DNA from 3 places in the Bradyrhizobium sp. BRP23 genome. Region 1 is predicted to be linked to each of the others. Evidence: predicted binding sites of a transcription regulator. Region 1 holds the regulator's gene; each other region holds the start of a gene.
The links. Region 1 encodes LexA, which represses DNA repair genes until DNA is damaged. Its sites were predicted from a motif close to TGTTCNNNNTGTGTTCNG; they were not measured.
Positions count from the first base shown of each region.

Region 2: uvrA (excinuclease ABC subunit UvrA) is a predicted target of LexA. The motif match lies at 5,187-5,204, and genes of this name have one in related genera.
Region 3: I6F24_RS25345 (helicase-related protein) is a predicted target of LexA. The motif match lies at 6,331-6,348, and genes of this name have one in related genera.

Region 1 is NZ_JADYVW010000008.1:175,615-186,165, forward strand. It holds gene I6F24_RS22600 (OpgC domain-containing protein) at 1-374, opposite strand, end outside; gene I6F24_RS22605 (hypothetical protein) at 441-686, opposite strand; gene I6F24_RS22610 (hypothetical protein) at 842-1,096, shown strand; gene I6F24_RS22615 (S41 family peptidase) at 1,221-2,555, opposite strand; gene I6F24_RS22620 (alpha-hydroxy acid oxidase) at 2,858-3,991, shown strand; gene I6F24_RS22625 (HAD family phosphatase) at 4,020-4,643, shown strand; gene I6F24_RS22630 (hypothetical protein) at 4,802-5,005, shown strand; gene glp (gephyrin-like molybdotransferase Glp) at 5,227-6,435, shown strand; gene lexA (transcriptional repressor LexA) at 6,612-7,313, shown strand; gene I6F24_RS22645 (hypothetical protein) at 7,703-8,137, shown strand; gene I6F24_RS22650 (GAF domain-containing protein) at 8,356-9,297, shown strand; gene I6F24_RS22655 (ComEC/Rec2 family competence protein) at 9,304-10,551, opposite strand, start outside.
Region 2 is NZ_JADYVW010000008.1:58,502-69,052, reverse strand. It holds gene I6F24_RS22080 (HAD-IA family hydrolase) at 1-360, opposite strand, end outside; gene I6F24_RS22075 (RNA 2'-phosphotransferase) at 919-1,455, shown strand; gene I6F24_RS22070 (DinB family protein) at 1,457-2,026, opposite strand; gene uvrA (excinuclease ABC subunit UvrA) at 2,109-5,090, opposite strand; gene I6F24_RS22060 (outer membrane beta-barrel protein) at 5,368-6,123, opposite strand; gene I6F24_RS22055 (outer membrane protein) at 6,348-7,046, opposite strand; gene I6F24_RS22050 (outer membrane beta-barrel protein) at 7,286-8,068, opposite strand; gene I6F24_RS22045 (single-stranded DNA-binding protein) at 8,507-9,001, shown strand; gene I6F24_RS22040 (low molecular weight protein tyrosine phosphatase family protein) at 9,019-9,348, opposite strand; gene I6F24_RS22035 (DUF2306 domain-containing protein) at 9,578-9,976, shown strand; gene gyrA (DNA gyrase subunit A) at 10,146-10,551, shown strand, end outside.
Region 3 is NZ_JADYVW010000010.1:1,495-12,045, forward strand. It holds gene I6F24_RS25305 (hypothetical protein) at 115-663, shown strand; gene ftsZ (cell division protein FtsZ) at 839-2,095, opposite strand; gene I6F24_RS25315 (hypothetical protein) at 2,148-2,660, opposite strand; gene I6F24_RS37800 (DNA cytosine methyltransferase) at 3,293-3,499, opposite strand; gene I6F24_RS25330 (very short patch repair endonuclease) at 3,663-4,082, shown strand; gene rpmB (50S ribosomal protein L28) at 4,201-4,509, opposite strand; gene I6F24_RS25340 (DUF3108 domain-containing protein) at 5,107-5,925, shown strand; gene I6F24_RS25345 (helicase-related protein) at 6,629-10,078, shown strand; gene I6F24_RS25350 (S4 domain-containing protein) at 10,110-10,361, shown strand; gene fdxA (ferredoxin FdxA) at 10,494-10,551, shown strand, end outside.

The DNA of each region.
Region 1 (10,551 bases):
ACGAAGAACAACAGCAGGTGAGCGACATAGAGCTGCCACACCCGCCGCAGCAGCCGGGTTGCTCCGATGACGAAGCCACGCTCCATCATCATCGCGCCGAACACGAAGGTCGCGGTATAGCCGGAGATCAGCACGAACAGATCGGCGCCGTCGCTGAAGCCGTAGTTGCGCGTCGTGAACCAGACCAGCGCGGAATCCGGGATGTGCCCGAGAAAGATCAGCCAGTTGGCGAGCCCGCGAAACAGATCGAGGCGCAGATCGCGCTGCGGCACGACCAGCACGGATCTGGTCGTGATCGTCTCCCACAGCCGACGACGCAACAGCAGCACAGCTTGCAGGGGCTGCGCGGGGTCGTTAACCGTCTCTTCAGTCAACTGCACGTGCTTCATCCTACGATCGGCATTTCGGGTCGCAACCTCGTCGCCGCTCGTTCGCCCACGCTAGGCTGCGTCGATGTTGCCGGCTTGACGGACATCAAACTCGATCGACGCACCAGCCAAATCTTTTTGTGATTCAATCGCGTAATGAATCGAGATGGATCTCGTCACCGAGCGGAACATCATCCGCCGACGACTGCCTGGCCCGCCCGGCGACGCGTCGAGGGCATGCGCAGGGGCGCCGAATTCAGGCGTCGGCTTGAGATTTTTTCCTGTAAGAAGCTCGCCGCTTCCCGTCGCCTGCGGCAACTCGACGAGTCCTCGCGTCTAAGCACGCCGGCATGCACATCGGCACATTGATCTTGCTCAACCCTGACGATCACGCTTCGGGTTTGGTTACGGCTAGATCAAGCCACCGGGACTTGATTGGCCCCAACTCGACAAGATCGAACAGGAGAAACCAAATGAGTCACCGTAAGCTGATCATCGCAGCCGCGATCATGTCCTTCGCCGCGCTGCCTGCGATGGCGCAGAAGAGCGCGACCGACGAGAAGAACGGCCACCACTATTCGGGCGGACCGAAGACCGAGGTCCCCCATCACATGGGCAAGAAGGAAAAAGGCGGCGGATCGACCAGCGGATCCGGCGGCAGCCACCATTATGGCGGCGGGCCGAAGACGGAAGTCCCGCACCACACCGGCGCGAAGAAGCCGCAATGAGCGTCGCAAGGCGATCCCGTCGCTACGCCGCGGCCGTGATCCCGCCGAAACGGCGCTGCAAGCGAAATCGCCCGGAAGCGGTCCTCCGCTCCCGGGCGAAACATGATCCGGAACGTCGTAAGATCTAGTTCGGCACTGCAGCCTTCGTCGCGCGCTTGGCGGCGACCGCATTTGCCGTAACGCCGTGGAGGAAGTCGTAGGCTGCGTGCAGAGCCTTGTCGTCCTTCTCTTCCGGCGGAACGTAGGACTGCGATCCGGTCTGCTCGGTGCCGTCGGCCGACAGATGCCCGCGCATCTGGGATTCCGCCATGGTGTCCATCCGCCCCTTTAGCTCGGGCGGCACGTCCTGGAGGATCTCGATGTCGGGCGCGATGCCCTGGGCCTGGATCGAGCGGCCCGACGGCGTGTAGTAGCGCGCCGTGGTCAGCGCCAGCGCGCCATTGCCAGAGCCGAGCGGGATGATGGTCTGCACCGAGCCCTTGCCGAACGATCGCGTGCCGATCAACGTCGCGCGCTTGTGGTCGTGCAGCGCACCGGCAACGATCTCCGAGGCCGAGGCCGAGCCGCCGTTGATCAGCACCACGATCGGCTTGCCTTTGGTGAGGTCGCCGCCATGGGCGGTGAAGCGCTGGGTTTCTTCCGGACTGCGGCCGCGGGTCGAAACGACCTCGCCGCGCTGCAAGAAGGCGCTCGACACCGACACGGCCTGGTCGAGCAGGCCGCCCGGATTGTTGCGCAGATCAACCACGTAGCCGGCGAGCTTCTCCGGCGGGACCTGCTTGGAGACCGAGGCGATCGCCTTCTTCAGGCCGTCGGCGGTCTGCTCGTTGAACGAGGTGATGCGGATATAGCCGATGTCGCCGTTCTCGACGCGGAAGCGCACCGGACGCACATGAATGATCTCGCGCGTGATCGCAACCTCGAGCGGCGCATCCGCGCCCTTGCGGATGATGGTCAGCTTGGTCTTGGTGTCGACCGGTCCCTTCATCTTGTTGACCGCCTGCTCGAGCGTCATGCCCTGCACGGCCTCGCCGTCGATCTTGCCGATGAGGTCGCCGGACATGATGCCGGCCTTCGAAGCCGGCGTGTCGTCGATCGGCGAGACGACCTTGACGAGGCCATCCTCCATCGTGACCTCGATGCCAAGCCCGCCGAACTCGCCGGAGGTGGTCTCCTGCATCTCGGTCCAGGCCTTGGCGTTCATGTAGCGCGAATGCGGGTCGAGCGAGGTCACCATGCCGGTGATCGCCCCCTCGATCAGCTTGGCATTGTCCGGCTTCTCGACATAGCTGGCCTTGACCCGCTCGAACACCGCGCCGAACAGATTGAGCTGGGAATAAGCATCATTCGCGCTCACTGCCGCCCGCGCTGCCCATACGCCGCCCTGCGGGCTCGCTACCAGAAGGGTCAGGCACGCTCCCGTGAGCGCGCCCAGGGGGAACAGCAGGGTTTTCCGCATGAAGGTGCCTTTTGCTTGGCGTTTCTCTTGAGGCTGGGAGACGCCATGCAAATGGCGATCCAGTCCATCTCTCACAATACCATTCTGGTTTCTTCAAGGCCGGGATGCCGCGCTGGCGGATACACCGAAGAAATCCCTTCGCCTTGGCCTAAACTTTTGGCAACGTTCCGAAACTGTTTCGAAGCAACACGACACCGGTCCGGGCCGCCCGCGCCTCGCAGCTATGCGATTTTAGGATGGTTTTGGAGGGCCGGACGCGATAGGCGATGCCGACAAGACTTCAAATTCTCGGGAGGACAACAATGAATGAAGCGCCCCGCATCCGGCCGGAACGGAACGTCGAGCTCGGCGCCAGCGACGAGCCGTTCCAGAACCTGCACGAGTTCATCCGGAAGGCGCGCGCCAACCTCAACCAGAATGCCTGGGACTACATCATCGGCGCCGCCGAGACCGAGACCACGATGCGGCGCAACCGCATGGCGCTCGACGAGATCGCCTTCCGCCCGCGCGTGCTGCGCGACGTGCGCAGGATCGATGGCAGCGTCGAGCAGTTCGGCCGCAAGCTGCGTCTGCCGGTGGTGCTGGCTCCCGTCGGCGCACTCGAGATCTTCGATCCGGATGGCGCGGCGAGCGTCGCGCGCGCTGCGGGCAGGTTCGGCGCGGCGCACATGCTGAGCTCGGTGTCCGAGCCCGGCCTCGAGACGACCGCCGAGGCTGCCCCCGATGCACTGCGTCTCTATCAACTCTATGTCCGCGGCGACGATGCCTTCGTCGCCGCCGTGGTCGACCGGGCCGAGAAGAACGCCTATGCCGCCTTCTGCCTGACCGTCGACACCGCCCATTACAGCCGTCGTGAACGTGACATCGCCAAGCGCTACGTTCGCGAGAGCCGCCTGCGCGCCACCGGCGGCGATTTCCAGAAGGGCCTGGAGTGGCGGACCGTGAAGATGATCAAGGACACGTTCAAAATTCCGCTGATCCTCAAGGGTATCGCCACGGCCGAGGATGCGCAGATCGCGCTCGATCACGGCGTCGAGTGGATCTACGTCTCCAACCATGGCGGACGCCAGCTCGACCACGGCCGCGGCGCCATGCACGTGCTGCCGGAGATCGTCGACGCCGTGAAGGGCCGCGCCAGGATCATGGTCGACGGCGGCTTTTGCCGCGGCACCGACATCGTCAAGGCGATCGCGGCGGGCGCCGACCTCGTCGGCATCGGCCGGCTGCAATGCTGGGCGCTGGCGGCAGCCGGCGAAGCCGGCGTCGCGCGGATGCTGGAGTTGCTCGAAGACGAGGTGCTGCGCTGCCTCGGCCTCCTGGGCGCCACCTCATTCGCCGAGCTCGACAAATCCTGCCTGCATCCGGCGGCCGCCACCAACGCGCCCAGCGTGTTCAGCGCGTTCCCGCTGTTCGACCACGAGCCCTATCGTTACTGACGCGCCATACCGAAGTGAAAAGGACGCAATGACATCGCTCTCTCCCGGCAGCGCGGATGCGCTGCTGTTCGACCTCGGGCGCGTTGTGCTCGACATCGACTTCTCCAAGGCGATCGCCTGCTGGGCGGGACATGCCGGCTGCCAGCCCGAGGCCATCATCGCGCGCTATGTGCGCGACGAGGCCTACCGGTTGCACGAGATGGGCAAGATCAGCGATGGGGACTATTTCGCCTCGCTGCGGTCCTCGCTCGGGATCGGCATCTCGGATGCGCAATTCCTGGAAGGCTGGAACGCGATTTTCGCCGGCGAGATGCCTGATATCGCCGAGCTGCTGCCGCGGGCGGCGAAGCAGATGCCGCTCTATGCCTTCTCCAACACCAATCGGCCGCACGTCGACCATTTCTCGAAGGAATATGCCGGTCTGCTCGGCCATTTCCGCGAGCTGTATCTGTCCTCCAGCATCGGCCTGCGCAAACCGGATGCCGAGGCCTTCGACCATGTCGTGGCGGCGATCGGCGTGCCGGCCGAGCGCATCGTGTTCTTCGATGACCTCGCCGAGAACATCGAGGGAGCACGGGCGCGCGGCTTGACCGCCGTGCATGTCACCTCGCCGCGTGATGTCGGGAACGCATTGAAAGCACTGGGGATCTGAGCCGCGGGAAAGCCCGGAGCGCGCTCACTTGCCGGAACAAAAACTGCTGAAGATGTGGAACCTGATCACTTTGTGCATTTTTATACAGAGTTCCGGGAACGGAATACCACCCTTCGGACTCATGAGTCCGTTGGGACTTCTACATTGGACTGATCGACGTGCTGGGCAAGACCTATCTCACCAAGCAAGCCTCTCTCCTGCTCGAATTCGCCAGAACCACCTCGGATTCTGACCTCTCCGCCAAGCTAATCAGCAAGGCCGCCGACCTGAAATCCCAGGCGGACCCGCTGCCGGACAAGGATCAGGGTCCCAAGCCGCCCGACGTCGCGGACATCAGTCCGGGCGATCCGACGGGGCGTTGAACGATGCTGGCCGTGGCGCTCGTCATTCTCGTCCTTGCCATGGCAATCCTCGTTCCGGTCTGTCTCGCCTTCCGCATCATGCCGCGGCGGAGCTGAGCCGACCTCCTCCACCCCCTGCGACCATGCAGGATAGATCATCCCGCGTGCTGCTTTGCCTCACGGCTGCACTCGGCTAGAACTCTCGCCGCCCATTGACTGATGTGCTCAGCAGGAGTTCGCCCGTGGCCCTGATGCCGGTTTCTGACGCGCTTGCCGCGGTGTTGGCCGGCGTCGAGCCGCTGGCTGAACAGATGGTTTGCCTCGACGAGGCCTACCATCGTGTGCTCGCCCGCGATGTCGCGGCGCGGCGCACGCAGCCGCCGGAGGCGATGTCGGCGATGGACGGCTATGCCGTGCGCACGGCCGACGCGGCAAACGATTCGAGGTTGACCGTCGTCGGCGAGGTCGCGGCGGGCCGGCCGTTCGCGGGAAGCGTCGGCCCCGGCGAAGCCGTGCGGATCTTCACCGGCGGCGTCGTTCCCGACGGCGCCGATGCCGTCGTGATCCAGGAGGACACGGCTGCCGACGGCAAACATGTGACGATCAAGGAAGCCGCCATTTTCGGCCGGCACATCCGCCCTGCAGGCGTCGACTTCCGCGAAGGCGACGTGCTGCTGCGCAAGGGAATCCGTCTCACCGAGCGCGATCTCGCCCTTGCCGCCGGAATGAATCATCCGCATCTCGCCGTCATCCGCCGCCCGAGGGTTGCCGTTCTCGCCACCGGCGACGAGCTCGTGATGCCGGGCACCACGCCTGGTCGCGGCCAGATCGTCTATTCCAACGGCTATGCCCTGCATGCGCTCGCCCGCAGCGAGGGCGCCGAGACCATCGACCTCGGAATTGCCGCCGATACACTGGAGGCGACGTCCGCCGGCATCCGCCGCGCGCGCGAGAGCGGCGCCGACATCCTGATCACGACCGGCGGTGCCTCGGTCGGCGACCACGACCTGGTCCAGCAGGCGCTCAAGGGCGAAGGCATCGCGATGGCGTTCTGGAAGATCGCGATCCGGCCGGGCAAGCCGATGATGCACGGTCGGATAGGCGCGATGCGCGTGATTGGCCTGCCCGGCAATCCCGTGTCGTCCTACGTGTGCGCCTTCCTGTTCATGGTCCCCTTGATTCGCGCCCTGTCGGGCCGTTCAGCGATTCATCATCGGCGCGAGCGCGCCGTGCTGGGCCGCGATCTCGCCGCCAACGACCAGCGCGAGGACTATCTGCGTGCGCGGCTGGAGGAGCGCGACGACGGCACGCGCGTCGCCCTTCCGGTCAGCCATCAGGACTCCTCCCTTCTTGCGAATCTCGCTGCGGCACAGGTACTTCTGGTGCGCGCACCGTTCGCGCCGAAGGCCGAGGCCGGCACGCCTTGCGAGGTGCTCCGGCTGCCCGTCTGAGCCGCCCAGCCACACGCATTCCGCGAGCTTGGCCGCGTTCACCATAAATTAAGCAGTTGCGGAACACATATCGAACATATAGTGTCCGTTCATGATTTGTTTCGAGGATGTAGCGGCTTAGTGCCGGCTTCATCGTGTCGGAATCGAACGACATCAACCGGGGGACTTTGGTCGAGATGTTGACGCGCAAACAATACGAGCTTCTGCGGTTCATCAGCGAACGTCTGAAGGAAAGCGGCGTGCCGCCGTCCTTCGACGAGATGAAGGATGCGCTCGACCTGCGCTCGAAGTCAGGCATCCATCGCCTGATCACTGCGCTCGAGGAGCGCGGCTTCATTCGCCGCCTGCCCAACCGTGCCCGTGCCATCGAGGTGATCAAGCTGCCCGAGCTCCAGGCCGCCGCCGGCAATCGCCGTGGCTTCACCCCGAGCGTGATCGAGGGCAATCTCGGCAAGGTGCGCGCGAGCTCCAGCCCGCCCGCGGACGAGGGCGAGCGCCCCGTCGCGGTGCCCGTGATGGGCCGCATCGCCGCCGGCACGCCGATCGAGGCGCTGCAGACCCGCAGCCATACCATCAGCGTGCCGCCGGACATGCTCGGCTCGGGCGAGCACTACGCGCTCGAAGTGCGCGGCGATTCGATGGTCGAGGCCGGCATCCTCGACGGCGACATGGCGCTGATCCAGCGCAACGAGACCGCCAATACCGGCGACATCGTGGTGGCATTGATCGACGACGAGGAGGCCACGCTCAAGCGCTTCCGCCGCCGCGGCGCCTCGATCGCGCTCGAGCCCGCCAATGCCGCCTACGAGGTCCGCATTCTTCCGCCGAACCGCGTGAAGATCCAGGGCAAGCTGATCGGGCTTTACCGGAAGTACTGATACGGGAAACATCAAGCGCCGCGCGCGTTTCGATCGGCATCGGCGATCCAGGATCGGAGCGGATACTTGTCCGCTCCGGCTGGACGGTTTCTCTGGTTCTGCGCCGGCTGTCCGGTCCATCTTCCCGCGCGACATTCGCCCGCGCAGGCGCGCAGCAATCTCGCTCTGCTTCACCGGTAGAGTTGTGCCGGCAGTGCTGATAGCTCCGGCCGAATGCAAGGACGCGAGGTTTGTTCCTATCGAATCCGGGAAAGATAATGTGATCGCGCGCTGCGGACGCGAGCCGCAGATTTGCCCATAACCGAGCAGAGCGTTGTATGCTTCCACTCTGATAGAGGCCTGCGCCTCGAAAGAGACGCGGGTCGCTATCCCAGCATGAGGAGCACCCGATGTGTGACTACAGCCTGCATGCCGTCGCGACGCGCCCCGCCGAAGTCGGCGAGACGATCGTCACGACAACCTTCCGCGGCACCTCGACGCGCGGTTTCGCTTCCGAAGCCGATCCCTCCGTCGCGGTCTGTCTGCTGCCGGGGACGGAGCTCGCTTTCGCCGACAACGTCCGCTACGACAACCGCTGGATCTGGACGCGCACCGTGAACTCTCGCGTCGGCAAGTTCGGCAAGATCGACCCGCACATTCCCGATCGCCATCATGACGCGATCGAATTCCCCGACGGCAAATACGTGCTGGTGACGCAGCTCGTCGAAGGCCAGCGCGCGACCGTGCTGCAATTGCCGGTGACGCAGCCAGCCCCCGAGCGCGAGCACAAGCCGCAGATCGTCGCCGACACGCGGCCCACGATCACGCGCCTGCCGATCGGCTGACGCCCTTCGGCCGACAGGCCGAGCCCGGGATTGAAATTGCCGTCGCCGGCCGAAGGCCGGCGAGCCCGGCAAGTTTGTGTTTCAGGACATTCGATCGGCGAGCCCACCGCCGCGCCTCGTCGTCGCACGAAGTTTGGGCCGTGCTGCCCGCATTTTGAACGTCCGCTCCGCAGCCAAATGACCGATGCTGTCGTGGTTTGAGGCGGCGGACACGCTCGATGAAGACCTTCATTCGCGTCGTTGAACTTTGGGTACCCGACCGGACGCGCATGCGGCTGGAATTCGGCGGCGGCCTCTACGACGATGGGCTGTCCGCGTTCAAAGCCGTCAGCGAAGAGCTGCACTTCGGATATGACGAGGGACTTCCAGGCAAGGCCTGGGCCTGTGGCCACCCCGTCATCCTCACGAAATTCGCCAACTCCTATTTCAAGCGGACCGATCAGGCCGCTGCGGCCGGCCTCACCTGCGGCGTGGCGGTGCCGGTGTTCGCGGGCGAATTCCTGCAAGCCGTGCTGGTGCTGTTCTGCGGCGACGACGAGGCGCATGTCGGCGCGATCGAACTCTGGCACAACGATCCTGATCTCTCGCATGAGATGGGGCTCGTCGATGGCTATTACGGCACCGCGGACATGTTCGAATTCAACTCCCGCCACACCAGATTTCCGCGCGGCTTCGGCCTGCCCGGACGCACCTGGAAGGCGGGCCTGCCGCTGATCATCAAGGACTTGCACGACGCCAAGAGTTTCCTGCGCTGGGAGGACGCCGCCAAGGTCGGGATCAATCTCGGCGTCGGCGTGCCCTACCGAACCGGTACCGACCAGACCTGGGTTCTGACATTCCTCTCCGCGCAGGCAACGCCGATTGCGCGACGCTTCGAGATCTGGGTCCCGAACGAGGACCGTTCGGCGCTGGTCTTTCGCGCCGGCGATTGCAGCGCGCAGACCGACCTCGCCGCACGCTATGCGGCGCAGTCCATCGCCAGGGGCGAAGGCAGCATTGGCGGCGCCTGGGCCGCCGGCATGCCCGCGCTCAACGACGATCTCACCCGTGACGGCTCGATCGCCGGCTCCGAAGCCTGCGCAGCCGGGCTGAGCCGAATGGTGGCCCTGCCGGTCATCGGCAACGGAGGGCTTGACGCCGTGCTGGCCTGGTATTTGTGATCCGCGTCAATCGTCGGCCTGCAAGTCGGCCTCCGATGGCGTTGCGTCCCGGTTGCGGGGCACGGCCGCCTTCGGCACGAGGCTGCCGTCGAAATCTCCCTCGCCGGCGCCGGCCGGCAGCCAGGGACGGCTTGCTCCCCTCGTCCTCACCGCCTGCACTGAAAAGCCCTCGCCGCGTCTCGTCAGAGCCAGTGCGCCCTGACTGGCAAGACGCGCCCGATCGACCACCATCGCCGCGCAATCGGGTGGCGCAGGCCGCGCCGTCACCACCAGCGCGGCGCGGCTGCAATCATCGGCCAGCGCGTCGATACGCGTCGCCAACGCGATCAGTCGTCCGTCCGCGAGCGGCGCCACGCAGCCGGTCTCGTCACACGACACCCCACTCGCCAACGAGGCGTTGCCGGCATCGCGCGGATCGGCATCGGCAGCCAACCACTCCTTCAGCAGGAAGCTGTCCTTGCTGGCGCGGATCACCTGCAAGCGCCCATCGCCGCCCCGGACCGCGACGCTCGCGCCATCCCCGGCAATCAGGATATCGGGCTGCCGCACCGACAGTCCCCAGAGGATCGCTGCCAGCAGCACCAGGGCGCCGGACCAGCGCAAGGGCGTGCGCAACAGGCCCATCACGATGAGCCCGAGGCTCGCTGCAATCAGCGGCGCGATCCCGAAGGCGGGAATTCGGCCGACGGCGCCCGGCAGGGCCGCCACCCAGCGCGCGACCAGGACCATCCACTCGATGCCGATCCCCATCAACCACCAGAACACGCCGTCGAGCCCGAAGGGCGCCGCGAGCAGCCCCAACAGCCCGGCCGGCATCACCAGCGCCGAGACCACCGGCATGGCGCCGAGATTGGCGAGCACGCCGTATGGGGTCACGCGATGGAAGTGGAAGGCGGCGTATGGCGTGGTCGCGAGCCCCGCGATCAGCGAGGCCAGGAACAGCATCGCGATCTCGCGGCCGCCCCACAACGCGATCCGCGCCGTCGCGGAATGATCGGGCGAGGCGAGCAGGTTCGGCATGCCGATCTGCACCAGCGCCACCAGCCCGAGCGTTGCCGCAAACGACATCTGGAAGCTTGGATGCACCAACGCCTCCGGCGCGACCGCAAGCACGATCAGCGCGGCAACCGCCAGCGTGCGGAAGGTGATGGCGCGGCGGTCGACCATCACTGCGATCAGCACCACCGCCGTCATGAAGAACGATCTTTGCGTCGCAACCTCCGCGCCCGACAGCAACAGGTAGAACGCGGCCGC
Region 2 (10,551 bases), 120 kb from region 1:
GGCGTCCCCGAGCTTCTCGCGCGCATTGGCCTCGCTGTCGGACGTCACCAGCGCCAGCTGCACGCCGTTCTCGGCCAGCGTTCGCAGCATCGTCTCGACGTCTGCGAACAGCGAAATCTCGGAAGCCGCCTCCGCCTTCAGACGCCGCGCATGCCGCGCGATCGCCGGCAGCTTCCACATGGGCACTTCGAGCTTGGCGAGGATCTCGCGCGACGAGGCGTGGCGCAGCTCCTCGACATCCTCGTCCTTTACGCGGCGAAAGCCGAAGCGGTCCGCGACGTCGTTGATGGTGCGCAGGAACCACGGGAAGCTGTCGGCGAGGGTACCGTCGAGATCGAATATGGCGAGGGAATAGGGCATGAGGCCGGATTTTGAGCTCGCTGACAAGCGTGAGGTCGCGTGCTAATATTCGTGGAGTTCGAGGACAGCCATGCGACACGAGCGGATCGAAATCAACCCTGCGATCGGCCGTTACGTCGTGATCGACGGGGTTCGATTCCGATCTCGACCCCTGTAGCTCTCTCACCGCAACTTACGAACATCGACATTGATGTCGAGATCGATCTTCGCCACGCAGGTCTGGGTGCTCTTATGCGAGCCGCCTTCATGCCAGCGGCCATCCCGCGCCCGGGCACCACTGACATTGGCCAGCTTCAGGCAGCGCCATTGCGGCAGCGCCTGCTGCTTTCGCCTGCAAACTGCCAGGCCAGCACGGCTTCGTCACCGGACTTGTCGGTGCCGATGATATGCGGACAGAGCTCGCGACGGCAACCCTCGTAGACGCAAGTCACCTGTTGCTCGGCGAGGATCGCGTTCCGAAATAGCGTATAGGTTCGACTGGCTCATTGCTCCCTCCAGATCGATCATCTGGCCTTGCCAACCACTTGAGTGTAGTGATGCGGGACTGGAAGGGTAACCATGCCGATCAATGACACCCAGCTCAGCAAATTTCTGAGCCTGGTCCTGCGCCACCAGCCGGAAACGATCGGGTTGGTGCTGGATTCGCACGGGTGGGCCAGCATCGACGACCTGATCGCCAAGGCAAATGCCGCCGGCACAAAGTTTGGCCGCGATGATCTGCTGCGCGTCGTCGCAGAGAGCGACAAGAAGCGTTTCTCGCTATCCCCTGGAACTGATCGCATTCGCGCCGCGCAAGGACATTCCGTCTCGGTTGAACTTGGCTTGGCGCCGCAGGAGCCGCCGTCGATCCTGTATCATGGCACGGCGACACGGTTTGTCGAGGCGATCCTGTCCGAGGGCCTGAAGCCGCAGGCGCGCCAGCAGGTGCATCTGTCCTCCGATGAGGCAACTGCGCAGCGTGTCGGTCAGCGCCACGGCAAGCCGCACATCTTCAAGGTCGATGCCGGCAGCATGCATGCCAAGGGATTCAAGTTTTTTCGCGCAGAGAACGGTGTGTGGCTGACCGACCATGTGCCGCCGGAGTTCCTGGCGTAGCTTACGTCCTGGATTTCCAAACGGTCTCCTCGGTCCAGCCGAGTTCGGCGAATTCGGCGGCTCGCAGCGGCGCTTCGCCTTCCGCGAAGAACTCGTCGAGCTGCGGGGGCGCGACATCCGTTTCGCACAGCATGGCATGCGCCTGTCCGCGATGATGAACTTGATGCTGGAAGAGATGCATGAGCAGCCGGTCGCAGCGCTCGGTTTGAACGCTCGTATCGCGGTTGATCCGGACGAAGGCGTCGAGCCGTTCAGTTGTCAGCGCATCGCAGATCGCAATCAGGCGGTTGTCCATTGCGGCCTGGGCAGCTTTGAGCTCGGCTAACGAGGGGTACGGCACCTCGTTCTTCCAGGCTGCCGGTCCGAGCCAGCCCCCTTCAAGCGCATCGATGTAGAAGAAGTCGATGATGTAGATGTGGTTCAGCGTACGCTGCAGGCTTGGAAAGAAGCCGGTGCGGGGGGCTTCGAATTCAGATTGGGATAGCGCAGCGCAGGCGGCGAGCAGGCGATGGTTCGCCCAAGCGTTGTTGTGGGCGAAGGCGCGGTAGGTTTGTACGAGTCCAGCGGACATGTCGGTTCTTTCCCGATCGAATAGTGGCTGATTACGCTCCGCTAATCCGCCCTACAGCCCTGTGGCTTCGATGCAGCGCAATCTACTCCGCCGCCTCGCTCGCCGCACGCCTCCGCTTCGGCTTCCGCGCCTTCTCCAGCACGGGAGCCAAAAATTTGCCCGTATAGCTTCGCGGCGCCTTCGCAATGTCTTCCGGAGGTCCCCACGCCACGATCTCGCCGCCGCCGTCGCCGCCTTCGGGGCCGAGATCGATGACCCAGTCGGCGGTCTTGATGACTTCGAGATTGTGCTCGATGACGACGACCGTGTTGCCCTGCGCGACCAGCTCGTGCAGCACCTCCAGCAGCTTCTTGACGTCGTGGAAGTGCAGGCCGGTGGTGGGCTCGTCCAGGATGTAGAGCGTGCGGCCGGTGGCGCGCTTTGACAATTCTTTTGCCAGCTTGACGCGCTGGGCTTCGCCGCCCGAGAGCGTCGTCGCTTGCTGGCCGACATGGATGTAGTCGAGGCCGACGCGGTGCAATGTCTGAAAAGTCTCGCGCACGCGCGGCACCGCCTTGAAGAACTCGGCAGCTTCCTCGACAGTCATGTCGAGCACGTCGGCGATGCTCTTGCCCTTGAACAGCACCTCCAGCGTCTCGCGGTTGTAGCGCTTGCCCTTGCAGACGTCGCAGGTGACGTAGACGTCGGGCAGGAAGTGCATCTCGATCTTGATGACGCCGTCGCCCTGGCAGGCCTCGCAGCGGCCGCCCTTGACGTTGAAGGAGAAGCGGCCGGGCTCGTAGCCACGTGCTTTCGCTTCCGGCAGGCCGGCGAACCATTCGCGGATCGGCGTGAACGCGCCGGTATAGGTCGCCGGATTCGAGCGCGGCGTGCGGCCGATCGGCGACTGGTCGATGTCGATGATCTTGTCGATGTGCTCGAGGCCCTCGATGCGGTCGTGCGGGGCGGCGCCCTCGCTGGCATTGTTCAGCTTGCGGGCGATGGCGCGGTAGAGGGTATCGATCAGCAGCGTCGACTTGCCGCCGCCGGAGACGCCGGTGACGCAGGTGAACAGGCCGAGCGGAATTTCCGCCGTGACGTTCTTGAGGTTATTGCCGCGCGCGTTCACCACCTTGATGGTGCGGCGATGGTTCGGCGGACGCCGCTCCGGCACCTCGACCTCGAGCTCGCCGGTCAGGTATTTGCCGGTCAGCGATTTCGGGTTGCGCATGATCTCGGCGGGCGTGCCTTCGGCGACGATGTTGCCGCCATGCATGCCGGCGCCTGGGCCGATGTCGAGCACGTAGTCCGCAAGGCGGATGGCGTCCTCATCATGCTCGACCACGACCACGGTGTTGCCGAGGTCGCGCAGCCGCTTCAGCGTATCGAGCAGGCGGGCGTTGTCGCGCTGGTGCAGGCCGATCGAAGGCTCGTCCAGCACGTAGAGCACGCCTGTGAGCCCCGAGCCGATCTGCGAGGCGAGGCGGATGCGCTGGCTCTCGCCGCCGGACAGCGTGCCGGAGGAGCGGGACAGCGTCAGATAATTGAGGCCGACGTCGAGCAGGAAGGTGAGGCGCTCGCGGATCTCCTTCAGGATGCGGCCCGCGATCTCGTTCTGCTGCGCGTTCAGCGCCTCCGGCACGGTCTCGAACCATGCGCCGGCGCCCTTCACGGACAGCTCCGAGATTTCGCCGATATGCTTGCCGCCGACCTTGACGCAGAGCGCCTCGGGCTTGAGCCGAAAGCCCTTGCAGCCCTCGCAGGGGACGTCGTGGAAATATTTCGCCAGCTCCTCGCGGGCCCACTCGCTCTCGGTCTCGCGGTAGCGGCGGTTGATGTTGGTGATGACGCCTTCGAACGGCTTCTTGGTGTCGTAGGAGCGCACCCCGTCCTCGTAGGAGAACTTGATCTCGTCCTCGCCCGAGCCGTAGAGAATCGCGTTTTGCGTCTTCTTCGGCAGATCCTTCCACTTGGTGTCGAGCGTGAACTTGTAGTGCTTGCCGAGCGCGGTCAGCGTCTGCACGTAATAGGGCGACGACGACTTGGCCCAGGGCGCGATCGCGCCCTTGCGCAGCGTCAGATCCTTCTCAGGGATGACGAGGTCTTCGTCGACATGCTGCTCGACGCCGAGGCCGCCGCAGGCGGGGCAGGCGCCGTAGGGATTGTTGAAGGAGAACAGGCGCGGCTCGATCTCGGGGATGGTGAAGCCGGAGACCGGGCAGGCGAACTTTTCCGAGAACAGGATGCGCTCGGGCCCGCTCTTGTCGTGGATTTTCGCGGTCTTCTTCTTTTCCTCCGCAGGCGCAGCCGCCGCGGGCGCATCGGCGAACTCGACGACGGCAAGGCCTTCGGCGAGCTTCAGCGCGGTCTCAAAGCTCTCGGCGAGGCGCTGGCCGATATCGGCACGCACCACGATGCGATCGACCACCACGTCGATGTCGTGCGGGAATTTCTTGTCGAGGCTAGGGGCTTCCGCCAGCTCATGGAAGGTGCCGTCGATCTTGACGCGCTGAAAGCCCTTCTTGAGCCATTCGGCGAGCTCCTTCCTGTACTCGCCCTTGCGGCCTCGCACGACGGGGGCGAGCAGATAGAGGCGGGTGCCCTCGGGCAGCGCCAGCACGCGGTCGACCATCTGCGAGACGGTCTGGCTCTCGATCGGCAGGCCCGTGGCCGGCGAATAGGGCACGCCGACGCGGGCCCAGAGCAGGCGCATGTAGTCGTAGATCTCGGTGACGGTGCCGACGGTGGAGCGCGGGTTCTTCGACGTCGTCTTCTGCTCGATCGAGATCGCCGGCGACAGGCCGTCGATCTGGTCGACGTCGGGCTTCTGCATCATCTCCAGGAACTGGCGGGCATAGGCCGACAGCGATTCGACGTAGCGGCGCTGGCCCTCGGCATAGATGGTGTCGAAGGCGAGCGAGGATTTGCCGGAGCCGGATAGCCCGGTGAACACCACCAGCTTGTCGCGGGGAATCTCGACGTCGATATTCTTGAGGTTGTGCTCGCGCGCGCCGCGGATCGTAATTGCGCGCAGGCTGGAGCCCGCGTTCTGTTGTTGGCGCTTCGCCTTGATCACTTCATCCATCCGAGTTGCCCTCAAGGAAGCCCAAAGGTGCGCGATCGCGCCAACAAAAAAGGCGCGCTGCGCCCGGAACCGGGATCGGCGCCGATGGGTATGGCAGCGAACGTAGGAAGAACGGCGGCGGATTTCCAGTGGGACTTGCGAATCGTCAACGGATTGTTGGCGTGCTGGCGGGATCTGGCAGCAGGAACGCGCGGAACCGCTCGCGGAGCACCCAGCCAAAACAAAAAGGCCGGCGCGAGGCCGGCCTTTCGTGACGATGTGACCTCGGCAGGGAAGTTCAGTACTTCGCGACCACCGGGCCACCGAAGGTGTAGTTGAGTCGAACGGTAGCCATGTCCACGTCCTGCTTGATGCTGTCGGTGCGAGTGGTCACGCCGAGGAAGGTGAAGGTCTCGTTGTGCCTGCCCATGAACAGGTGGTTGTATTCGACAGCGACCGACCAGTTCGGGGCGAAGCCGAATTCTATGCCGGTGCCGACGGTACCGCCCCAGCGCGTTTCGTTCGCGGTGTCGAGCGTAACGCCGCCAAAACTGCCAGTGTACTTGTTGTGAGTGACGGCAGCGCCGCCCTTCACGTACCAAAGCACGTTGTTCCAGGCATAACCGACCTGGCCAGTGAAGAGGCCAATGGCGTCGATCCTGGTCTCGTTCACCAGCGGCGCGAGCGCGGCAGGCGAGCTGATGTTCGAACCCTTCAGGTCAGCCCAGTCCCCCTGGGCTTCGAGACCGAATACCCAGTTGGCGGACTGCCAGCGATAACCGATCTGGCCGCCGACGAGTGCGCCGGTCGCATTGTGACAACCTTCGGCCACCGCCGGAGCGACCACGAAGGGGCCGACACTGGTGAGATCCCAACAGTTGCGGCTCCAGCCACCGCCGGCGTTGGCGCCGAGGTAGAAACCGCTCCAGTTGTACACCGCGATCGGTGCCACCGGAGCCTTGGTGTAGGGGCGGGCTGCCAAATCGGCCGCCGAGGCCGGTGCCAACGCGCTGAGTGCGAACAAGCTGGCCGAAGCCAGCAAAAGCTTCTTCATATCCATTCCCCACTTCCATTTCTCATTCCGGTCTTCCGGAGAGCGGAAGAGCAGCGGACCTTATGACTCAAGCAACGTCATTGCTTTTACACCATTGAAGCCAAAGGTTGTGTCACCCAGCGGCCACACCCCTTCGAAAAGCGCGAGCGAACGGGCGGCCGCAACAAACAAAAAGGCCGGCGCGAGGCCGGCCTTTCGTGACGATGATGCGTCAGAGACGAAGCTCAGTACTTGGCGACGACCGGGCCGCCGAAGTGGTAGTTCACGCCGACCTGCACGGTGTGGAGGTCGAGAGTGCCGGTGTTGACCGGGAAGACGCCCGAGAAGTAGGTCTCGCCGCCCAGGCTGCGATAGAGGTACTCGCCCTTGACCGACCAGTTCGGAGCAAACATCGCCTCGACGCCCGCGCCGACCGTCCAGCCCGAATGGAACTGGCTCTCCGAGAGGCTCAGAACAGGGGGCGCGCTGACGCTGATCTTGTTGTTGATCCAGGCGTAACCACCCGTGGCGTACAGCAGGACGCTCGGGGAAGCGAGCCAGCCGATGCGACCACGCACGGTGCCGAGCGCGTCGATACGCGAACTGACCGTCGTGGGAACGAGGGCGCCACCAAAATCAACAAGACCGGTCGCCGAGGCGTTTACGTCAGCCCACGCGCCATCAGCTTCGATGCCGAACACGACGTTGGAGGTCTGCCAGTTGTAGCCAACGGTGCCGCCGACGAAACCGCCCTGCATGCGCGGATCATCGGAGCTGTTTTCCCAGGCGCCGCCACCGACGATACCCAGGTAAAAGCCGGTCCAGTTGTAGACCGAGGCAACAGGCGCAGGCGCCTTGGTGTAGGGGCGGGCTGCCAGATCAGCAGCCGAAGCGGGGGCCGCGAGAGCGAACAAACAGGCCGAAGCCAACAAAACCTTCTTCATTTTCAACTTAATCCCAGTCCCAGTTTCTGTTGTTGCCTTCCGTGGCGGAAGGGCAGCGGACTCAAACGGCCCAACTGACGCCGTCTTTACACCACCAAAGCCGCAAGTTGTGTCTCCGAAAAGCCACAACAGTCCAAAAGGTGATGGTTACTGACTTATTTACGTCCAGGCATGTGCCGAAAAAAAGAAGGGCCGGCGCAGGGCCGGCCCTTCCATTTGCTCGCGAAATGAGAGGGATATCAGTACCTCGCGACCAACGGGCCGCCGAAGCGATAATTCAGGCGGACTAGACCCATGTCGACGTCCTGACTGATGCGATCGCTCCCGAAGGCAACGCCCGCAGGCGTCGTGAAGGCGATCGTACGGTCGCCGAGGAAGATGTGGTTGTACTCGACGCCGAGCGTCCAGTTCGGAGCAAATCCGAATTCCAGGCCGGCGCCAACGGTGCCGCCCCAGCGGGTCTCGCGAGCCGACGCCAGCAGCGTGCCGGCGCCAGGCGTGCCAGGCGCGGCATAGACGTCGTACTTGTCCCCGACTACGGCGGCGCCGCCCTTCACATAGAGCAGCACGTTGTTCCAGGCGTAACCGACCTGGCCCGTGATCAGGCCAAAAGCATCGATGTGAGAGCGGTTACGATCACCGGTGACCAAAGCGCTTCCAGGGAAGAGGAGGCTGACGTTGTCCCCCGAGAAGTCAGCCCAGTTGCCCTGGCCCTCGAGGCCGAACACCCAATTGGCCGACTGCCAGCGGTAGCCGATCTGACCACCGACCGTGCCGCCGGTCGCATCGTGACAGCCTTCAGCCACCAGAACGCCCGTGACCGGGGTCACGAAGTCCCAGCACTTGCGGCTCGTGCCGCCGCCGCCGTTGACGCCGATGTAGAAGCCGCTCCAGTCGTAAACCGCGGCGACCGCCGGGGCCGGAGCCTTGGTGTAGGGACGCGCAGCCATATCCGCCGCGCTTGCCGGAGCCGACAGCCCCAATGCCATTGCACTGATTACGCCGAAAAGAATCTTATTCATTGCAGTCTCCCCAAGTTTCGTCCGCTTCATGAAAGTCCCCGAAGCGGCTGATCAGACGCGACACCCATATGAATCAATTCCAAGGCAAAGGTAGCCTAAGGAAAGGGCAGAGTCCGTCTCCGGAATGCCACACTTGCGGATTGATTGAATGGGTTCCAACTTGATGAATGTTAAGAGTTTTTTCCTATTCAAGGGAACTCGAAAAGGTTCCATTCGGGGCTGACGTTTTTCGCGGCACGCGGGAAAATGTCTGCCCGCCCATGATGAAGAACAAATCTGGAACAAACGTGCGCGCGATGCTATATGTGGGGATAACCTTGGGGGTGGCAGGCTGATCGGTGCCCGCAAGCGTATAGGGTCGCCCTAGCGGGCGCAGAGGAACGCGGGCAGCGGATTCGCCCTTTTGAAATTCAGTGGCATTCGGAGTGGAGAGCGGCGATGGCGGGAAGCGTCAACAAGGTCATTCTGGTTGGAAATCTCGGCAAGGATCCCGAAATCCGCCGCACCCAGGACGGGCGGCCGATCGCGAATTTGAGCATCGCGACCTCGGAGACCTGGCGCGACAAGAACACCGGCGAGCGCAAGGAGAAGACGGAGTGGCATCGCGTCGTGATCTTCTCTGAGCCGCTTTGCAAGATCGTCGAACAGTATCTGAAGAAGGGCGCAAAGGTTTACATCGAAGGCGCGCTCCAGACCCGCAAGTACACCGACCAGAGCGGCGTCGAGAAATACTCGACCGAGGTCGTGCTGCAGGGCTTCAACTCAACGCTGACGATGCTGGACGGCCGCGGTGGCGGCGGCGGAGGTGGCAGCTTCGGCGACGAGCCGGGCGGCGACTTCGGCTCCTCCGGACCCGTCAGCAGCGCGCCGCGCCGTCCCGTTGCCGCCGGCGGCGGCCGCAACAGCGACATGGACGACGATATCCCGTTCTAGAACTTCGGAAGAGGCGGCTAGTCTCGGCGCAGATAACGGCCAACTCGGTTTTCAAGGATCCGCACCAGGACAGGATCCATGAATTCATAGTCGTCCGGAATGTCGAGACAGATGACCCGTTTGTTGTACAAGCTGGAGCGGAATTTCCGATTCAGCTTGGTCCGGTGGGTCTTTTCCATGACGAAGATGACGTCGGCCCATTCAATCTGCTCGGCGGACAGCAAGACGTCCGCGCCGTTCGAAATGCCGGCCGAGTCGGTCTCGATCCCGGGCCAGGTCGAAAACACCTGCTCGGCGGTAGGGCTGCGGAGGCGATTGGCGCTGCAGACGAAAAGGACGTTGGTCACTTTGCCGCTCTCGGAGACGATCGGTCAGGTATCGGCGGGATGATTGGTCGGTGCTTTTCGGGCGGGCTTCCGAGAGTTCCTGCTACATAAATACAGTTCTTTGGTCGACGGCTTTTCCGGCCTAAGCTTATGTGCGCCTCAAGTCTTCGGCGAGATGTGATGTGAATGATATTAACTTTTATGTTAATCATACTCACATCAGTCTCCGCCGGACACGAGGAAGCCCTGCATGAGCCTTGCGCCGCTGCTTGAGGCCGCGCCGGTGGTCCCGCTGCATGCCTTTGCCGCAATGGCCGCCCTTGTGCTTGGCCTCTTCCAGTTCTCCGCCCCCAAGGGCACGCTGCCGCACCGGACTATCGGCTGGATCTGGGTGGTCCTGATGGTGTTCGTGGCCGCCTCGTCGTTCTGGATCCACGAGATCCGTCTGGTCGGGCCGTTCAGCCCGATCCATTTCTTGTCGATCTTCACCCTGGCGGTGCTGCCGCTGGCGGTATGGCGTGCGCGCACCCATCGCGTCGCCGACCACCGGCGGATGATGATCTTGATCTTCTTCGGCGCCCTGGTGGTGGCGGGACTGTTCACGCTGGTGCCTGGGCGCATCATGCACCGGGTGACTTTCGGGGCGTGAGAGCCGGTTCCGCCCAGTCCGTTCCGGCCCCGTCCGCGGCCGTGGCGCGAAGGGCGTAAGTCTCTGGAAAAACAGTGGGAAAAAGCGCTTCCCCAAAGCTCGGCAAGGGTGGTTATCAGGGGTGTGATGCGCTATATGATTCCCAGATAAAACCTCACCGGATTTCCCCTTGGCTGACGACGATAACAAGCCCGGCGACCAGCCGGCGCAACCCTCGGACATTCGCCCCGTCTCCATCCTCGACGAGATGAAGAAGTCCTACCTCGATTACGCCATGAGCGTGATCGTGTCGCGCGCGCTGCCCGATGCGCGCGACGGCCTGAAGCCGGTGCATCGGCGCATCCTGTTCTCGATGAACGAGCAGGGCTTCACGCCCGACAAGAAGCACAAGAAGTCCGCCGGTATCGTCGGTGACGTCATGGGTAAATACCACCCTCATGGCGACCAGGCGATCTACGACGCGCTGGTGCGCATGGCGCAGGACTTCTCGATGCGCGAGTTGCTGGTGGACGGGCAGGGCAATTTCGGCTCGGTCGACGGCGACCCGGCGGCGGCCATGCGCTACACCGAGTCCC
Region 3 (10,551 bases), on a different contig from region 1:
CGACGGAAGTTGATGCCTGTTTCAGCCGATCCGGCCATCCGGTTGGTCGCGAGGCTCGCGGTTCGCGCCAAGGCCGTCCTACAGGGCAGAACGCCTGTCCTATGGAGTAAAGCCATGTTCGCAAGGGACGATTTAGTGGACAATCTCAGCCGCGATCTCGATCGCGCGCGCGGCAGACGCGATGCGCTCGCATCCGAAGCCACGACCCTGACGGCCCAAATCGCCGAAATTGAAGCCCGCCTTTCGGAGGAGAAGAAAAGGCGGGAGCGTGAGCGCGTCCTGAGCGAGATCGAACTGATCAAGACGCGAATCAAGCAAGCCGCCGGAGCGTTTGCACCTGTCGTGGACGGTCTCTCCAGGGCGGTCGAATCGGCTGCGGCCGTTGTGCCCGAGGCGCGCGAGCTCAATAGTTTCCTGGTGTCGGTGGCGACCGAGGTCGACAGCGTGCTCGATCCCCTGTTGCGTGAACTGGATCAGCGCGCGGATGCAGTGCGATCCGGCCACGCGGCGCTGGACTTGCCGAGTTCGGCCGTTGAAGCCCCGCCCATCGAGCTGCCGAAGGACACCAACGAACGCCTGCTTCGCTTTCCGGCCTGGCTGTCCCGCGACAAGGAAACGGACAAGAAGGAAACCGCCGAGAGCCCGCGCAGCACGGCGGCGTGAAGCATCGGCGGCTGGGCTCTACTCCGTCATTCCGGGGCGCGCCTCTTGGCGCGGGCCCGGAATCCATACTCACGATGGTGGTTATGGATCCCGGGCTCGCGACTTCGTCGCGCCCCGGGATGACGAGCCGTCGTTGGGCTCGCTGGTCGTCCGATCCGCAGCCCGGCTCGACCACTCAGCTCGCCGCGCGGCGCAGGAAGGCCGGAATATCGAGAACGGCCTCGTCGGGCGCATTGCGTGCAGGCGCGCGGCCGTAAGCATGGAGCGGTTGAAGCGCCGCCTGCCGCGCATGGTCCAGGCCCGGCCTTGCCGGTGGCCCCACGGGGTGGTGCGGCTGCGGGCGCAGCGGCGGGCTTCCCACGTGCGGAAGGACGGCGCTGCGCTCGATGCGATCGGCGATGCGGCGGCCGTCGTTGCGCAGCCTGCCGGCGAGCTGGGTGAGGGCGGTTTCCACTGGTAGCGCCTGCGCCGGATCGAGATTATCGATACCCGTCGCCACCACCGAGACGCGGACGATGCCTTCGAGGCTTTCGTCAAAGGACGCACCGACGATGATGTTGGCGTCCGGGTCGGCCTCGTCGCGAATGCGGGTCGCCGCTTCGTCGACCTCGTACAGCATGAGATCCTTGCCGCCGGTGATGGAGATGATGAGGCCACTGGCGCGCTTGATCGAGGGATTCTCGATCAGCGGATTGGAAATCGCGGCGACGGCGGCGGCGAGCACGCGCTTCTCGCCGGAAGCCTCGCCCCGTCCCATCATGGCCTTGCCCTTCTCCTTCATAACGGAGAGGACGTCGGCGAAATCGAGATTGATCAGGCCCTCCTTGACGATGAGGTCGCTGATGCAGGCCACGCCCGAATAAAGCACCTGGTCGGCAAGGGCGAAGGCATCGGCGAACGTGGTCTTCTCGCTGGCCACCCGGAACAGGTTCTGGTTCGGGATGATCAAGAGGGTGTCGACCGTCTTCAGCAGCTCCTCGATGCCGGCTTCGGCAAAGCGCATGCGGCGCTGGCCCTCGAAGTAGAACGGCTTGGTGACCACGCCGATGGTGAGAATGCCGAGCTCGCGCGCGATTCTGGCCACGACGGGTGCAGCCCCGGTGCCGGTGCCGCCGCCCATGCCGGCCGTCACGAACACCATGTGCGCGCCGGTCAATTGCTCGCGGATCGTGTCGATCGCCTCTTCGGCTGCGGCGCGTCCCAGTTCCGGCTGCGAGCCGGCGCCGAGCCCTGCGGTCACCTTCGTGCCGAGCTGGATGAGGCGCTTCGCCTTCGACATCGCCAGCGCCTGCGCGTCGGTGTTGGCGACCACGAACTCGACCCCCTGCAGCCCGGCCGCGATCATGTTGTTGACGGCATTGCCGCCGGCGCCGCCGACGCCGAACACGACGATGCGGGCCTTCATTTCATGGATATCGGTATTGCCAGTCATTCTTCCCTCGCGATTGCTCCGGCAAGCCGGGGACTAAAGAAGGTTCTGAGTCCTACCTGCGGGCCGCGCGGTCTGCTTGCACGATGAAGGCGGCCAGATGTCCCAACCGACGCGCCGCGTATCCCGCGATCGAGCCGCCAGGGCGGCGATCGCTCCGCAGCGCCGCCACTTCGTCTTCCAGTCGTGCCGCCCATGCGTTGGCGGCCGTCGTCTCGGCGGCCGCCTGCGTCAGCTCGACGGCGAGGCGATCGGCGCGCTCGCGCTCGCGCTCGAACACGGCCCTGTAGGCGGTTGCGACGGATTCGAGCCGCGCGATCTCCGCCTTGAAGACCTCGGTCTTGACGGCCTCGATCCTGGCCAGGGAGGTCGCGATGGGATCTGCCCGGCGGGCTCGTCGCGGGCGCGGCGTGTAGCGGAGAGCGGCGAGATCGACGCTCACCACCGCCTTGCCGTCCCCCGACCGCGAGCGCGGCAACCGCCGACGCCGCGCCAGCGCCCGCGCGGCCTCGCGCGAGACATTGAGGCGGGCACCGAGATCGGCATACGTCAACAACTCAACGCACATCGGCGCTTCTCCTGGAGCGAACCGGGAAGGCATTTCGAGCTAATGATGGCTGGACGATTACCGCAGGCTAGGGTGCGTTGGTTAATGGACGGTTAACGGGCGCGGGGGGTGTTTACGGGTGGGTCGCCGTGCCGGCCGCCGGAGACGTAGGGGCACCAGCTGTCGCGGCTGCGTCTTGTCGGTCTTGCGCAGTCAGCGATGGAGCTTCAGGACGTTGGGGATGGTTTCCGAGATCTTGTTGCCGGTGCCGTCACAGCAGATGACGAGGTTCTTGCCGGCGGGCTTGTGGTCGGAATTGGCCGCGGTCTCCATGGGATGCGCCTCCGGGGGATGCTACCGAGGCGAGTATAGCGGAAAGCCAGACTCTCGTCAGCTATCGTCCGTAACCCTTTAAGCAGAATACAACTTCCGATACTCGTCGCAATCGTACCGAGCTGGTTCAAGTAGCTGACACATCGACTCAATCATTTCCTTTCGTATCTCATGTTGCGAAGTTAGGTACTCGTCTACGTCAACCAAATTTCCAATTCGCTTCAGGGCCTTCGTGGCGAGCTCACACTCGTCGAATTGAACTGGAGGGACGGCTGCGAGGTTTGCGGGATCTTTGGTGAGCGTGTGGGTTGGATTGAACTTTATCGCGATCGAAACCATGCACCTCGAAAATTACGCTTATGCGTTTCAATCGCTGCTGGGGAGATATCAAACGCGGCACTAAGTTTGAAACCGGCCGACTTAAATCCATGATCGAGACCGCCGGCGCCGGAGAAGAGACTCACTATCTTTGGAAGCTGGTTCGTCTTGCGCTTGGAACTGGATCGTTGCTGCTGGGCCTTCGTCATCACTCTTTATCTAGTCGGTAAGGTCGCTTGCGAGTGCTTGCGGCTTGTCACTGCAACCGAGGGTATACACAGAGGGGCGTTGCGTCCAATTGTTACTAAGTATAGTAAAAAACCTATTAAGTTTCAGAGAGTTGAAGGCAGGGAAGAGGCTCGGTCGGCGGAGATGGATACGATAACGGCGAATCGGCGTAGCGCGAATATGGCGGCGATCCGCTCGAAAAACACACGTCCCGAGATCGCCGTTCGCCGTTTCCTATTCGCCGCTGGCCTACGGTTTCGGCTGCACGCGAAGACCCTTCCAGGAAGGCCCGACATCATTTTCGGATCGCGGCGGGTTGTGATTTTCGTTCACGGCTGCTTTTGGCATGGGTGCACCAAGTGCGTAGATGGAACACGCAGGGTGAAGTCGAATTCGAAATATTGGGTCGAAAAGGTTCGGGGAAACCGATTGCGCGACGCTAGGCATAAAAGAGCATTACGCGCGGAGGGATGGAGATGTTTGACAATCTGGGAATGTGAAGTGGCGAAGCCACGTAAGTTGCGCCAACTTCTTGATGCTGTTCTCTCTCATCCGAGAGTGTAGTCGCTCGCTCGCCAAAAACAAAAACGGCCGGATCTTCCGATCCGGCCGCTACTCGAACTCTACTCGGCTAAGCCTACGCCACGCGACGCAACTTAGCCCCCGCCCTAAATCAAAAATCTCAGCTCGCCTGCTTGGCCGGCTGGGTGTCGCCGACCTTCTTCTGGATGGCGCGCTTCAGCTCGACTGCGCGCGGGGAGAGCGCGTCGGTGTTGGCCTTGAGCAGGTAGGCATCGAGGCCCCCATTGTGGTCGACGCTCTTGATCGCGTTGGTGGAGACGCGCAGGCGCACGTTGCGGCCCAGGGCTTCCGAGATGAACGTCACGTTGACGAGGTTCGGCAGGAAGCGGCGCTTGGTCTTGATGTTGGAGTGGCTGACCTTGTGGCCGACGAGGGGGCCCTTGGCCGTCAGTTCGCAGCGGCGAGACATGGCATAAATCCTTTAGTTCGAACCCCCAACGAGTGCGGCCGCCATTTCGGCGCCACGGGGGCAAATTCTTTCGTCCTTGCAGGGAGCGGGCGGACGTATAGGGGGGAAGGCGCCTTGCGTCAAGGCGACGGGCCGTTTTTGGCCCGTCGTCGCGGGGCGGGCAGAGCCCGAACCCGGGATCTCGTGCGCCCCAGCCTCGGTGTCATCGCCCGGCTTGACCGGGCGATCCAGTACGCCGCGGCGGCGCGGCTGACCAGAAGCGCTGCGGCGTACTGGATGCCCCGGTCAAGCCGGGGCATGACGGCGGAGGGTGGGGAGCGGTGGGAACGCCCCCCGTTACCGCTCGATCACCAAAACGGCAATGATTGTCGCGCCTTACCATCACATAAAGGGCGTATTCGCCGTCGAAGAGTCCGGTGGAGTTCCCGGGGCTGCATGCCCCGACACATTGTTTGCCGCCGGTTTTGGCTTAAGTAACAGCACATCGCGCTCTGATTGGATTGTTTCGTGCCGACAACGCTTCATTTCGCGCAAGACCTGCGCTCAGCCTGTCTGTGTCGGGGCGTCCGCTTGGACGTCCCCTTGGCCGGCCGGCTGATGGCGCTTTGTGGCCTGGCGGTGGTGCTGGGCCTGGCGTCCGGCGCGGCGCCGGCGGCGGCGCAAGGCAAGCTCGAGGCGCAATATGAGGCGACGCTGGCGGGCATTCCCGTCGGCAAGGGCGCCTGGAACATCGATATCCAGGACGACGTGTTCTCGGCGGCGGCCGCCGGCGGCACCACCGGGCTTTTGAAGTCGTTCACGGGCGGGTCCGGCACCGGCGCCAGCCAGGGGCGCGTCGTTGGTGGCGCGCTGGTTGCGACCGGCTACCAGGCCTCCACCACCACCCAGAAGAAGACCGAAGAGATCCGCATCACCCTCGACAAGGGCAATGTGAAGGATTTTGCCATCCTGCCGGAGCCGCCGGTCGATCCTGATCGCATCGTCGTCACCGAGGCGCATCGCCGCGGCGTGTGGGACCCCATGACGGCCTCGCTGCTGCGCGTGCCCGGCACCGGTGATCCCGTTTCGCAGGACGCCTGCCACAGCTCCGCGCCGGTGTTCGACGGCCGCATGCGCTACGAGCTCAAGCTCGATTTCAAGCGCATGGAGACCGTGAAGGCGGAGAAGGGGTACAAGGGCCCGGTCGTGGTCTGCGCGATCTATTTCGTGCCGATCGCCGGCTACATCCCCGACCGCCCGGTGATCAAATACCTCGCCGCCCAGCGCAACATGGAGATCGCGTTCGCCCCCATCGCCGGCACGCGCATCCTGGTCCCGTTCTGGCTGAAAGTGCCGACCCCGCTCGGCCCCGCCATGCTGGAAGCCACGAGCTTCATCACGTCGCCCCAGCCGCCGAGGGTCGCCAAGACGCAGTAGGCAAGGAGGCCGCACCGCTCTCTCCGACGTCATTCCGGGGCGCGCCCCTCGGCGCGAACCCGGAATCCATCGGGCTCCAGGGATGGTTTCACGATGGATTCCGGGCTCGCGACTGCGTCGCGCCCCGGAATGACGAGCGTTCGGTGGCGCCCTAGCAATATCAACGACTTACCTACTGTGCATGGGGTTGTTTTCGCACTCTTCGTTTGACCAACCCCCGCCGCAGGGAATCCATTTGACTCCTCCCCGATTCTGATTCGACTCGCCGCCATCCCCAGCTTTAACCACCCCGGTCGCTTGTGCGCCCTCGCAAAACTCCATCTAGTGCGCAACCAAGACGAGTCCCGCGACATGTTGCGTGAACGGAACGGGACTCACAGGGGAGTCAGCGATTCGGCCGCGATTCGTTCTAGAGTCGTTCCGAAGCTTAAAGCGAACGGGAAAAGCGTCGCAAAGTGAGACAGTTGCGCGGGATTTGGGGCGGGCGTTTTCACGCCCGCGGTGTGCCACTCACCCTGAGGAGGCCGCGCAAGCGGCCGTCTCGAAGGGCGAGGGGCTTGGCTTGCCCAGCAGCACCAGCCGGGCCTTCATCCTTCGAGACGCGCTGACGCGCTCCTCAGGATGAGGAACGAAGAGCCAGCCCCCTCACCGCCCCATCCAGCACTGACATTCGCCCAAATCGCCATTACCTAATCCCACAGACATGGCTTTTTCCTCCTCCCCCTTCGCCTCCGAGCGCGCACCCGGCGCGGGCGTCACTGCGGTGCTCGGTCCGACCAACACCGGCAAGACCCATCTCGCCATCGAGCGGATGCTGGCGCATCCCTCGGGCATGATCGGCCTGCCGCTGCGCCTGCTCGCGCGCGAGGTCTACAACAAGATCGCCGCCAGAGCCGGCGAGGCCAGCGTCGCGCTCGTCACCGGCGAGGAGAAGATCAAGCCGAAGAACCCGCGCTATTGGGTCTCGACCGTCGAGGCGATGCCGCGCGATATCGACGTCTCCTTCCTCGCCGTCGACGAGGTCCAGATCGCCGCCGATCTCGAGCGCGGCCACGTCTTCACCGACCGCATCCTCAACCGCCGCGGCCGCGACGAGACGCTGTTGTTGGGCGCCGCCACCATGCGCCCGATCATCGAGCGCCTGTTGCCTGGTGTCTCCATGATCACGCGGCCCAGATTGTCGCAGCTCGAATTCGCCGGCGACCGCAAGATCACGCGCCAGCCGCGCCGCACCGCCATCGTCGCGTTCTCGGCCGATGAAGTCTATGCGATCGCCGAGCTGATCCGCCGCCAGCATGGCGGCGCCGCCGTGGTGCTGGGCTCGCTGTCGCCCCGCACACGAAACGCGCAAGTGGCGATGTTCCAGAACGGCGACGTCGATTATCTCGTCGCCACCGACGCCGTCGGCATGGGCCTCAATCTCGACGTCGATCACGTCGCCTTCGCCTCCGACCGCAAGTTCGACGGCTACCAGTTCCGCCGCCTCACGCCGTCCGAATTCGCGCAGATCGCGGGCCGCGCCGGCCGCGCCACCCGCAACGGCACCTTCGGCACCACGGGCCGCTGCGCGCCGTTCGAGCCCGAGCTCGTCAACGCGCTGCAGAACCACACCTTCGATGCCGTGAAGGTGCTGCAATGGCGCAATTCGAAGCTCGATTTCTCCTCGCTCGGCGCGCTCCAGGTCTCGCTGAACCTCGCCCCCGGCCACGAGACGCTGACGCGCGCGCCGATCGCCGAGGACATGCGCGTGCTCGATCACGCCGCCCGCGACGGCGAGGTGCGCGATATCGCGCATGGCAAGGCTGCCGTGGAGCGGCTCTGGGAAGCCTGCCAGGTCCCGGACTACAGAAAGCTGTCGCCGGCCGCCCATGCCGAGCTGGTGACGACGCTGTACGGCTTCCTGATGCGCAAGGGCTGCATTCCCGATGCCTGGTTCGAGTCCCAGGTCACCCAGGCCGACCGCATCGACGGCGACATCGACACGCTCTCGGCCCGAATCGCCCAGATCCGCACCTGGACCTTCGTCGCCAACCGCCCGGACTGGCTGAAAGACCCGGAACGCTGGCAGGGGATCGCGCGGGAGGTCGAAAATAAATTATCGGATGCGCTCCATGAACGCTTGACTGAGCGTTTCGTTGATCGCCGGACCAGTGTATTGATGCGCCGCCTGCGGGAGAACACGAGCTTGAATACTGAAATCGGCAAGACCGGCGAAGTCATCGTCGAAGGCCATGTCATCGGCCGCCTCGATGGCTTCACCTTTGCACCGGATGCGGCGGAAGCCGGCTCCGATGCGAAAGCCTTGCAGGCTGCAGCGCAAGCGGTGCTCGCCGGCGAGATCAACGCGCGCGCCGAAAAGCTGGGCAATGCGCCGGACGAGCAGTTCGTGCTCACCTCCGAAGGCATCATCCGCTGGACCGGCGACGCCGTTGCGCGCCTCGCCGCCGCAGACGAGGCGCTGCATCCGCGTATCCGCATCATCTCGGACGAGCGCCTGACCGGCGCGCCCCGCGACAAGGTGCAGGCGCGGCTCGAGCTCTGGCTCAAGACGCACATCGAAAAGCTGCTCGGGCCGATGTTCGAGCTGTCGAAGGCCGAGGACGTCACCGGCATTGCCCGCGGCATCGCCTATCAGCTGGTCGAGGCGCTCGGCGTGCTCGAGCGTCCGAAGATCGCCAGCGAGCTGAAGGATCTCGACCAGCCCTCGCGCGCCGTGTTGCGCAAATACGGCGTCCGCTTCGGCGCCTATCACATCTATTTCCCCGGCCTGCTCAAGCCCGCCGCGCGTGCGCTCGCCGCACTGCTCTGGGCGCTGAAGCAGGACAATGTCGATCTCTCCGCGCTCTCGGGCGCGCAGCATCTGGCCTCCTCGGGCCGTACCTCGTTCCCGGTCGACAAGGCGCTGCCGCGCGATGCCTATCGCGTGCTCGGCTACAAGCAGGCCGGCGAGCGCGCCGTGCGCGTCGACATCCTGGAGCGCCTTGCCGACTTGATCCGCCCGGCGCTGGCCTGGCGCGAGAATTCGCCGGGCGAAAAGCCCGCCGGCGCGTTCGATGGCCGCAGCTTCGTGGTGACGCAGGCGATGACCTCGCTCACCGGATCTGCCGGCGAGGATTTCGCCTCCGTGCTGCGCGCGCTGGGCTATCGCATGGAGAAGCGCCCGCCGCTGCCGCCGAAGCCTGTCGTGACCGAGCCCGTCGCGACCGAGCAGGTCGTGACCGAGACCGTCGCGGCCGAGACGCCGCCCGTTGAAGGCAGCGTAGAGACCTCGACCGAGACTGCAGCCGAGGCCGTTGCCGGCCTGCCGGCTGAGGCCACGGCCGCTGATGCTACGGCCGAATCCGTCACGGTCGAAGACGCCCCCGGCATGGAGCCGCACGACGAGCCCGCTCCTGAGGAGGCTCACAAGGAGCCGGCGCTGGAAGCCTCTCCGGAAGCGCCCGTCACGCCCGAGGACGCCCCCGGCATCGCGCCGCCCGCAGAAGAGTCTGCGACGCCCGCCGAGGCTGCCGGCCTCGAAGCCGCTGCGGCCGAGACCGCCGCGACGGAAGCTGCTGCATCCCCCGATGCTGCTGCGCCTGTTGAAGCCGCTGCCGCACCCGCCGAGCCCGAGCTGGTCGAGGTCTGGCGCCCCGCCGGCCGTCACGAGGATCGCAAGCCGCGCCACGAGCGCCACCGCCATCAGCGTCACCACAACCAGCGTCGTCCGCAGGCCGGCGCTGAGGCCAGCGCTGCACCCGATGCAGCGAGTGCTGCGCCCGGCGAAGCCGCCGACGGCGCGAAGCCGGGCCATCGTCATGGCGGCGGCCATCGCCGCGATGGCGGCCGCGACTTCCGCAAGCTGCGTGAAGGCGGCGAGGGCGGTGAGCGCCGCGACGACCGCAATCGCAGCTTCCAGGGCAAGGGAGACCGCGACAAGGATCGCGATCGCAATCGCGACAACAAGAAGTTCGGCGGAGATCGCGACAAGGGCCGCGACAATCGCGGCCGCGACCGCGACAAGGGCCGCGACCGCCGTGATCGCGAGTCGGGTCCCTCGCTGCGTCCCTACGCCTCGAGCGCGAACCCGCGCGAGCGCGATCGTCCGATCGATCCGAACTCGCCCTTCGCCAAGCTCGCCGCGCTGAAAGAGCAGCTGGGGCGGAAGGAGTAATCCCACGACGACGACGACCGAGCGGCAGCGCATCGACAAATGGCTGTGGCACGCGCGCGTGGTGAAGGCGCGCACCTCCGCGGCCGAGCTCGTCGTCACCGGCCATGTCCGCGTCAACGGCGTGCGCGAGACATCGCCGGGCCATGCCATTAAGCTTGGCGACGTCCTCACCATCGCGCTCGATCGCACCGTGCGCGTGCTGAAGGTCACCGCCTTCAACGAGCGCCGTGGCGATGCCGCCTCGGCTCGCGTGCTCTATGAGGAGCTCGGCACGCGCAATTAATTGCGCTTTGCATTCATTTCTTGATCGATCAAACACACAAAGCCGTCATGATCGGGCCTTCCCGACCTTGCGGCGCCCGGCCATCCGCGCTAGGCAAGCCGCGACTTCTAAAAGAGCTTTTCGGAGCGTTGGATGACTTACGTCGTCACTGAAAACTGCATCAAGTGCAAGTACACCGACTGCGTCGAGG